2 regions of the Pseudomonas sp. JDS08PS003 genome follow, and region 1 is predicted to be linked to the other one. Evidence: riboswitches for the same ligand, from Rfam matches in the RefSeq annotation. Region 1 holds a riboswitch; the other holds the start of a gene.
What was found. Region 1 has a riboswitch for cobalamin ahead of P7C00_RS12265 (TonB-dependent receptor plug domain-containing protein). Riboswitches for the same ligand answer to the same signal wherever they lie in the genome.
Positions count from the first base shown of each region.

Region 2: another riboswitch for cobalamin. It lies ahead of cobO (cob(I)yrinic acid a,c-diamide adenosyltransferase); the one in region 1 lies ahead of P7C00_RS12265 (TonB-dependent receptor plug domain-containing protein).

Region 1 is NZ_CP120724.1:2,670,183-2,673,766, reverse strand. Features, by position in the region: gene P7C00_RS12275 (arginine N-succinyltransferase) at 1-595, shown strand, start outside; gene P7C00_RS12270 (arginine N-succinyltransferase) at 645-1,718, shown strand; cobalamin riboswitch at 1,752-1,955, shown strand; gene P7C00_RS12265 (TonB-dependent receptor plug domain-containing protein) at 1,984-3,584, shown strand, end outside.
Region 2 is NZ_CP120724.1:5,407,622-5,411,205, reverse strand. Features, by position in the region: gene P7C00_RS23870 (sorbosone dehydrogenase family protein) at 1-254, opposite strand, end outside; gene P7C00_RS23865 (hypothetical protein) at 325-906, opposite strand; cobalamin riboswitch at 1,076-1,309, shown strand; gene cobO (cob(I)yrinic acid a,c-diamide adenosyltransferase) at 1,389-2,000, shown strand; gene P7C00_RS23855 (cobyrinate a,c-diamide synthase) at 2,011-3,333, shown strand; gene bluB (5,6-dimethylbenzimidazole synthase) at 3,326-3,584, shown strand, end outside.

The sequences.
Region 1 (3,584 bases):
GTCCCGGGCGCGCCTGCTGTTCATGGCCGCTCACCCCCAGCGTTTTGCCGAGAGCACCATCAGCGAGATCGTCGGCTACAGCAACGCTGCCGGCGAATCGCCGTTCTGGGAGGCGGTGGGCCAGCACTTCTTCGACCTGCCCTACATCGAGGCCGAACGCCTGTGCGCCCTGCAGGGCCGGGGCTTTCTGGCCGAACTCATGCCCCAGTACCCGCTGTACATCCCGATGCTGCCGCAGTCGGCCCAGGACTGCATCGGACAGATTCACCCCTATGCGCGAGAAGCCTGCGACATCCTGGTCGACGAGGGTTTTGCGCCTACCCAGTATGTGGACCTGTTTGATGCCGGACCGACCCTGCAAGCCCGCAACAACCAGCTACGCTCGATCGTTCAGAGCCGGGTCGCGATCAGCTACCTCAGCCCCCAGAGCGGCCGCGGTCGCCACTGGTTGCTGAGCAATGACCGACTGCAAGGATTTCGCGCCATTGTCGCGCCCCTGGATGAAGCCCCGGGCGATGTGGTCGGGCTCGACCTGTCGATGCTCCAGGCCCTGCAACTGACACCGGGCGAACCGGTACGGGGAATCGCGTTATGAGTTGCCCGCTGTTGCTGCGCTGCCCGGGACCGCTGCAAGGAGTCCACCGATGATCGTCCGTCCGATCCGCGTTACCGATCTGCCGGGGGTGCTGGCCTTGCTGGAAGGCAGCTGTCGCGAGTTGAACAACCTCTCCACCGACCCCGAGCGCCTGGCCCATCGCTTGCGCTGGGCTCAGCGCACCTTCGCCAGCCAGGTGGAACGGGCCGATGCCGACTACCTGTTCGTGCTGGAGGACGACGACCAGCAAGTCATCGGCATTTGTGGCCTGAGCGGCGCCATCGGCCTGCGCGAGCCTTGCTACAACTACCGGGTCGGCATCACCCGTGGCAGAGCCCCGGGGCTGGGTATCGACAAGCAGGTTCCGACCCTGTTCCTGTGCAACGAGATGACCGGGCAATCCCAGCTGTGCTCGCTGTTTCTGCGGCGCGACCAGCGCCAGGGCTACACCGGCCGCCTGCTGTCCACTGCACGCTTGCTGTTCGTCGCCGAGCACCCGGCGCTGTTCGGCGACAAGCTGGTGGCCGAATTGCGTGGCCAGCTCGACAGCCAGGGCTGCTCACCGTTCTGGGACAGCCTGGGGCGACACTTCTTCAAGATGGACTTCCAGCAGGCCAATCGCCTGTCCAGCCATGGCAGCAAATCCTTCATCGCCGAACTGATGCCGCGCCAGCCGCTGTACACCTGCCTGCTCAGCCCACAGGCCCAGGCGGCCATCGGCCAGGCCCACCAGAGCACCGAGCAGGCGGTGAACATCCTGCGCGACGAAGGCTTCAGCCATCAGGGCTGCATCGATATCTTCGACGGCGGGCCGCTGATCGAGGCCGAAGTGGCGAAGATCCGCAGCGTGCGTGAAAGCCAGACCCTGCCCTTGCTGGTGGGCCGCCCGGACGAACAGGCGCCGGTGTGGCTGATTCACAACCGCCGCCTGGAAAGCTGCCGCATCACCGCCGCCCCTGGGCGCCTGGTTTCGGGCTGCCTGCTAGTGGACCGCCTAACCGCCAAACGCCTGCAACTGCAGCCAGGGGACTCGGTACGCGCCGTGCCACTGTTGGCCTGCCCGGCGCGGCCTCTGGGCCCGTCCGGAATCGCCCTCGCGCCTGGCGCCGCCCTGCCCCTGTAGCCACGAGATTGACGAACGCCGGGGCGAATGTTCATATGCCGCCCAGTTTCAGGTGCCTCATGCCGCCGTGCACGAGGTGAAACGGGAAACCGGTGCGCCCCTTCAGGGCCAGTCCGGTGCTGCCCCCGCAACGGTAAGCGAGTGCTGCATTCAACACGCCACTGTACCCAAGGTATGGGAAGGCGAATGCCGCCAGACTCGCAAGCCCGGAGACCGGCCTGGAACTTCTGTTTGGCAATCCTGCGGTGGGCGGGCATGGGCCGGTATGGTCGCGTGCCTGTGGCCGATACCTTCTCCTGCGTGCTTCCCGAAGACACTTTCGAGAAGACCAAGAATGACAACAACCTTCAACACTTACCCTGCCTGCGACTGGCGTGCACCGCGCCGCTCCCTGGGCGGCGCCCTGCTGGGCTGCCTGTTCAGCCCCCTGCTGCTGGCCGAGGACGGCGGCTTGCAACTGGAGCAGCAGTTCGTTTCCGCGCCTTCGGTGGAATCCACCACCGTGGCCGAGATGGCCAGGTACGGCAGCAAGGTGGAGATCATCGATCGCCAGCAGATCGAACGCGCCGGCCCCAGCAGCGACATCACCCGGGTCCTGCAGATGTACGTGCCCGGCCTCTACGTCGCGCCGAAAAACGGCCCCTTCGACTACGGCACCTATTCCCTGCTTGGGGGCCGCAACGACGACACCCTGATCCTGCTGGACGGCGTACGCCTGAACAACCGCCTGTACGGCGGCCTGTACCTGGACACCTTGCCGGCCAATGCCATCGAGCGCATCGAGGTGCTCAAGGGCGGCCAGAGCCTGCTGTTCGGTACCCAGGCGGTGTCCGGGGTGATCAACATCGTCACCCGCAGCCCCCAGACCCGCGACACCTCCGGCGAGGTCAACCTGGGCCTGGACAGCTTCATGGGCCAAAGCGGCGATGCCCGGGTGGAGCGCATCCTCAGCAACGGCTTGGGCGACCTGGGCCTGCTGGCCTATGTCAGCCACAACGTCTCCGATGGTTACCAGCCCTATCGCAACAGCGCCTACAGCGCCAGCACCCGGGACAAGAAACGCGCCTATGAAGTGACCACCTTCGGCGCCAAGGCGATCCAGGGCTTCGCCGACGATTCGCGCCTGGAACTGTTCTACCAGTACAGCGATGCCAACCTGGATTTCGCCCGCCCGGTGAACAACAAGAAAACCACCAACGACCGCGTCCAGCAGATCGCCACCGCGACCTTCGAGCAGCGCCTGAGCGAGCGCTTCAGCTACTTCATCAAGGGCCATGTCAACGACTGGGACACGCGCTACACCAAGATCGACAGCCTCAAAGACGGCAGTCTGGTGACCAGGAACCGTAACGACTACTGGGGCTTCACCGACTGGGGCCTGCAGGCCGAAGGCAAGGCCGAGCTGGACGGCGGCCATGTGCTGGTGTTCGGCACCGACAACCAGTGGTTCAAGGGCCAGGACGATGTGCTCAAGATCGACAATAACCAGGCCCAGGCCAATGCCCTGTACACCCAGTTGCGGCCGGTGTTCGCGGCCCTGCCCGACTGGCATCCGAGCCTGGGCATCCGCCACGAGAAGATGAGCGGCGGCGAGAGCGCCACCGTGGGCATGCTCACCTCCCTGTACGACCTCAATGCCCATTGGCAGCTGCGCGGCCAGTACGGCAGCGCCTTCAAGCTGCCCAACGCCGAGCAGCTGTTCGTCAACGAGGACTACGAACAAGGCAACCGCAACCTCAAGCCGGAAAAGAGCCTGAATGCTGAACTCGGCCTGGACTACAAGGGCAGCCTGCTGGCCGGCGAGTTCAACGCCAGCGTCACCGCCTTCCAGCGCAAGATCGACGACCTGATCGCCCTCGATGGCAT
Region 2 (3,584 bases), 2.7 Mb from region 1:
ACATACAGCCAGCGTGGGTGGTCGAGGTTTTCGGCGAAGGCGGCAACCTGGGTGCCGGCTGCGGCCGTGGGTTTTGCGCCTTGGGGCCAGCCGATGGCAGGGGCAATATTGACCGTGGGGATCAGCGTGGGATTGGGTTCCGGCAGCTTGGGGTTCGGTCCGGTGCCGTCTGAGACTTGCAGGCTGGAGGTTTCGCCGCAGGCGGTGAGGCCGGCGGCGATAACGATAAGCAAGGTGTGTTGAAGCTTGAGCATGCTGATTTCCCTATGAGTGCACGAACGTCGTAGTCATAGAGGAGCATAGCCAGTCGATGGTTCCGCCTGATCAGCGGGCCTCCTTGAACAGTACGGCAATACCCGGATGGTAGTGGCCGCTTTCGTTATGCAGCTTGCGGTAGGCGTAGGGGAAGTACCAGGCTACGGCGCAGCAGTGCTCCTTTTGCAACTCGTCCAGCATGTCCTGAAGTTCTTCGGGAGAGGCGCTGTGCTGGGCTTTTTGCGGGGCTACAAACAGGCAGCCGAGCCTCAGGTCGCTGGGATAGCTGATCTTTTTGGCGTCACTGGCAATGTCCAGCAATGGCTGGGTCAGGTGCAGGCTGTTGACCCGTGGCCAGCGCTGAGTGGTCTGGATATAAGCGCGTTCGTCCTTGGTGGCCAGATACAGGTCGGTACGAGCGTTGCGAGCACCTTCCTCCTGCTGCTTCTTGCTGGGGCTGTGTTCCAGGCTGATCATCTCCGCCATCCAGGCGGCCGCGGAGAGTAATCCCAGGTTGGCCTTTTCATCGAACCAGTACGGGGTTTCGTTATCGCCGCGGACTGCGTTGTAGCGGTCAATGCAATCGAACCAGCGTTCCAGCATCGGGCGCAGGAATTCCAGCTTTGGATTGCTGATGATCATGCCTTGCATCGAACTCACCCCTTATTGTTGTGTGGCAGGACCTGGGTCCCGGAATGTGGCTATTTGATATCATTGCTCTGAGTGTGGCACAAGATTGGCGCCAGTTTGTTGATGCAGTGCAGTTTTGTGCGATGTGCGACGGCCGGCTTTAATTGACGCTCCACCCCCAACCCTCTAACCTTCGCGACTTGTTTCAGGTGCTCTGTGGCCCGTGGTCGACAGAGTGAAACAGGGAAGCCGGTCAGTGCCTGTTCCAGCGATGGACACGGCAACGATTCCGGCGCTGCCCCCGCAACGGTAGATGAGTCAAGGCTGTGCCAGATGCCACTGTGTCGATGACATGGGAAGGCGCGCAGCCCGGCAGCGATGCCCCTCATGAGCCCGGAGACCGGCCTGATCCATCCAACGGCATCACGGTGGGCGATGCCAGGCTAGCGCCGTCTCTTTCTTTTCCTGCCCGCCGTTCCCCAGCCCCAACGGAGAGCTGCCCCATGAGTGAATCCCCCGATCGTGACGAACGCCATCTGGCGCGCATGTTGCGCAAAAAAGCCGTGATCGATGAGCGCATCGCCAACTCGCCCAACGAATGTGGCTTGTTGCTGGTGCTGACCGGCAATGGCAAGGGCAAGAGCAGTTCGGCCTTCGGCATGCTGGCGCGGTCCATGGGCCACGGTATGCAGTGCGGCGTGGTGCAGTTCATCAAGGGCCGTAACAGCACCGGCGAAGAGTTGTTCTTCCGGCGTTTTCCAGAGCAGGTGCGGTTTCACGTGATGGGTGAGGGTTTCACCTGGGAAACCCAGGATCGCCAGCGCGACATTGCTGCGGCCGAAGCGGCCTGGGCGGTATCCAGGGAGCTGCTGAACGACCCGGAGATTGGCCTGGTAGTACTCGACGAGTTGAACATCGCCCTCAAGCACGGCTACCTGGATCTGGATCAGGTGCTCAGTGACCTGCAGGCCCGTCCCCCCATGCAGCACGTGGTGGTAACCGGCCGCGGCGCCAAGCCGGAGATGATCGAGCTGGCGGATACCGTCACTGAAATGGGCATGATCAAGCATGCGTTCCAGGCCGGTATCAAGGCGCAGAAAGGTGTTGAGCTGTGAGTGTGAATTCATGACCGATGTTCGTCATTGCCCGGCGGTATTGATCGCCGCGCCGGCTTCCGGCCAGGGCAAGACCACCGTGACCGCGGCATTGGCCCGTTTGCACCGCAACCAGGGGCGCAAGGTACGGGTATTCAAGTGCGGTCCGGATTTTCTCGATCCAATGATTCTTGAGCGAGCCAGCGGTGCTCCGGTGTACCAGCTGGACATGTGGATGGTCGGGGAGCAAGAAAGCCGCCGCTTGCTTTGGGAGGCTGCGGGCGAAGCGGACCTGATTCTGATCGAGGGGGTCATGGGGCTGTTCGACGGCACGCCCTCCAGCGCGGATCTGGCACGGCATTTCGGAGTCCCGGTGCTGGGGGTGATCGATGGCACCGCCATGGCCCAGACCTTTGGTGCGCTGGCCCTGGGACTGGCCCGCTATCAGCCGGACCTGCCGTTCGCTGGGGTGCTGGCCAACCGGGTAGGCACCTTGCGTCACGCGCAGTTGCTTGAAGGCAGCCTCACCGAGGGACTGCGCTGGTATGGAGCCTTGTCCCGGGAGACTGACATCGAGCTGCCCAGCCGCCATTTGGGGCTGGTGCAGGCCAGCGAACTGAATGATCTGGACCTGCGTCTTGATGCCGCCGCTGCAGCCCTGGCCAGCAGTTGCCAAGTGGCACTGCCGCCGGCAGTGAGCTTTGCCGCACCCACGCCGGAGCCCTGCGAGCCTTTGCTGGCGGGTGTGCGAATCGCCGTAGCGCGGGATGAGGCGTTTGCCTTTACCTATGGCGCCAACCTGGATCTGTTGCGGGCCATGGGCGCGCAGTTGAGCTTCTTCTCGCCGATTCATGACACCGAGTTGCCGGAGGCGGACAGTTTGTACCTGCCCGGTGGCTACCCCGAATTGCACCATCAGGCACTGGCGCAAAACACCGCGATGCTGGGCGCTATTCGTGCTCACCATGGTGCGGGCAAGCCGTTGCTCGCGGAGTGTGGTGGCATGCTGTATTTGCTGGACTCCCTGACCGACGTCGAAGGGCTGCGTGCCAATCTCTTGGGGTTGCTGCCCGGCGATGCCGTGATGCAAAAACGCCTGGCGGCCCTGGCCTTGCAAGCGGTGGAGTTGCCGGAGGGCAGCTTGCGTGGCCACACCTATCATCATTCCCTGACCAGCACGCAACTCGAGCCGATTGCCCGTGGCATCAGTCCCAATGGTGGTCGTGGTGCGGAAGCGGTGTATCGCGATGGGCGGATGACTGCCTCCTATGTGCACTTTTACTTTCCGTCCAATCCGGCGGCGGTGGCGGCGTTGTTCGTGCCGGCTTCTGCAGAGGGCGTGGCAGGTGAGTGAGCAGGGGTTTTCTGCGGCGGAGCGTGAGGCGGTTTATCGCGCCATTGCCGAACGCCGGGACATGCGTCACTTCGCCGGTGGCAGTGTCGCGCCCGAGCTGCTGCAGCGTTTGCTGGAAGCGGCGCATCAGGCGCCCAGTGTCGGGTTGATGCAACCCTGGCGCTTTATCCGTATCAGCGATCGACCACTGCGTGGACGAATCCAGCAGTTGGTGGAGGAGGAGCGGGTGCGCACTGCCGAGGCGTTGGGGG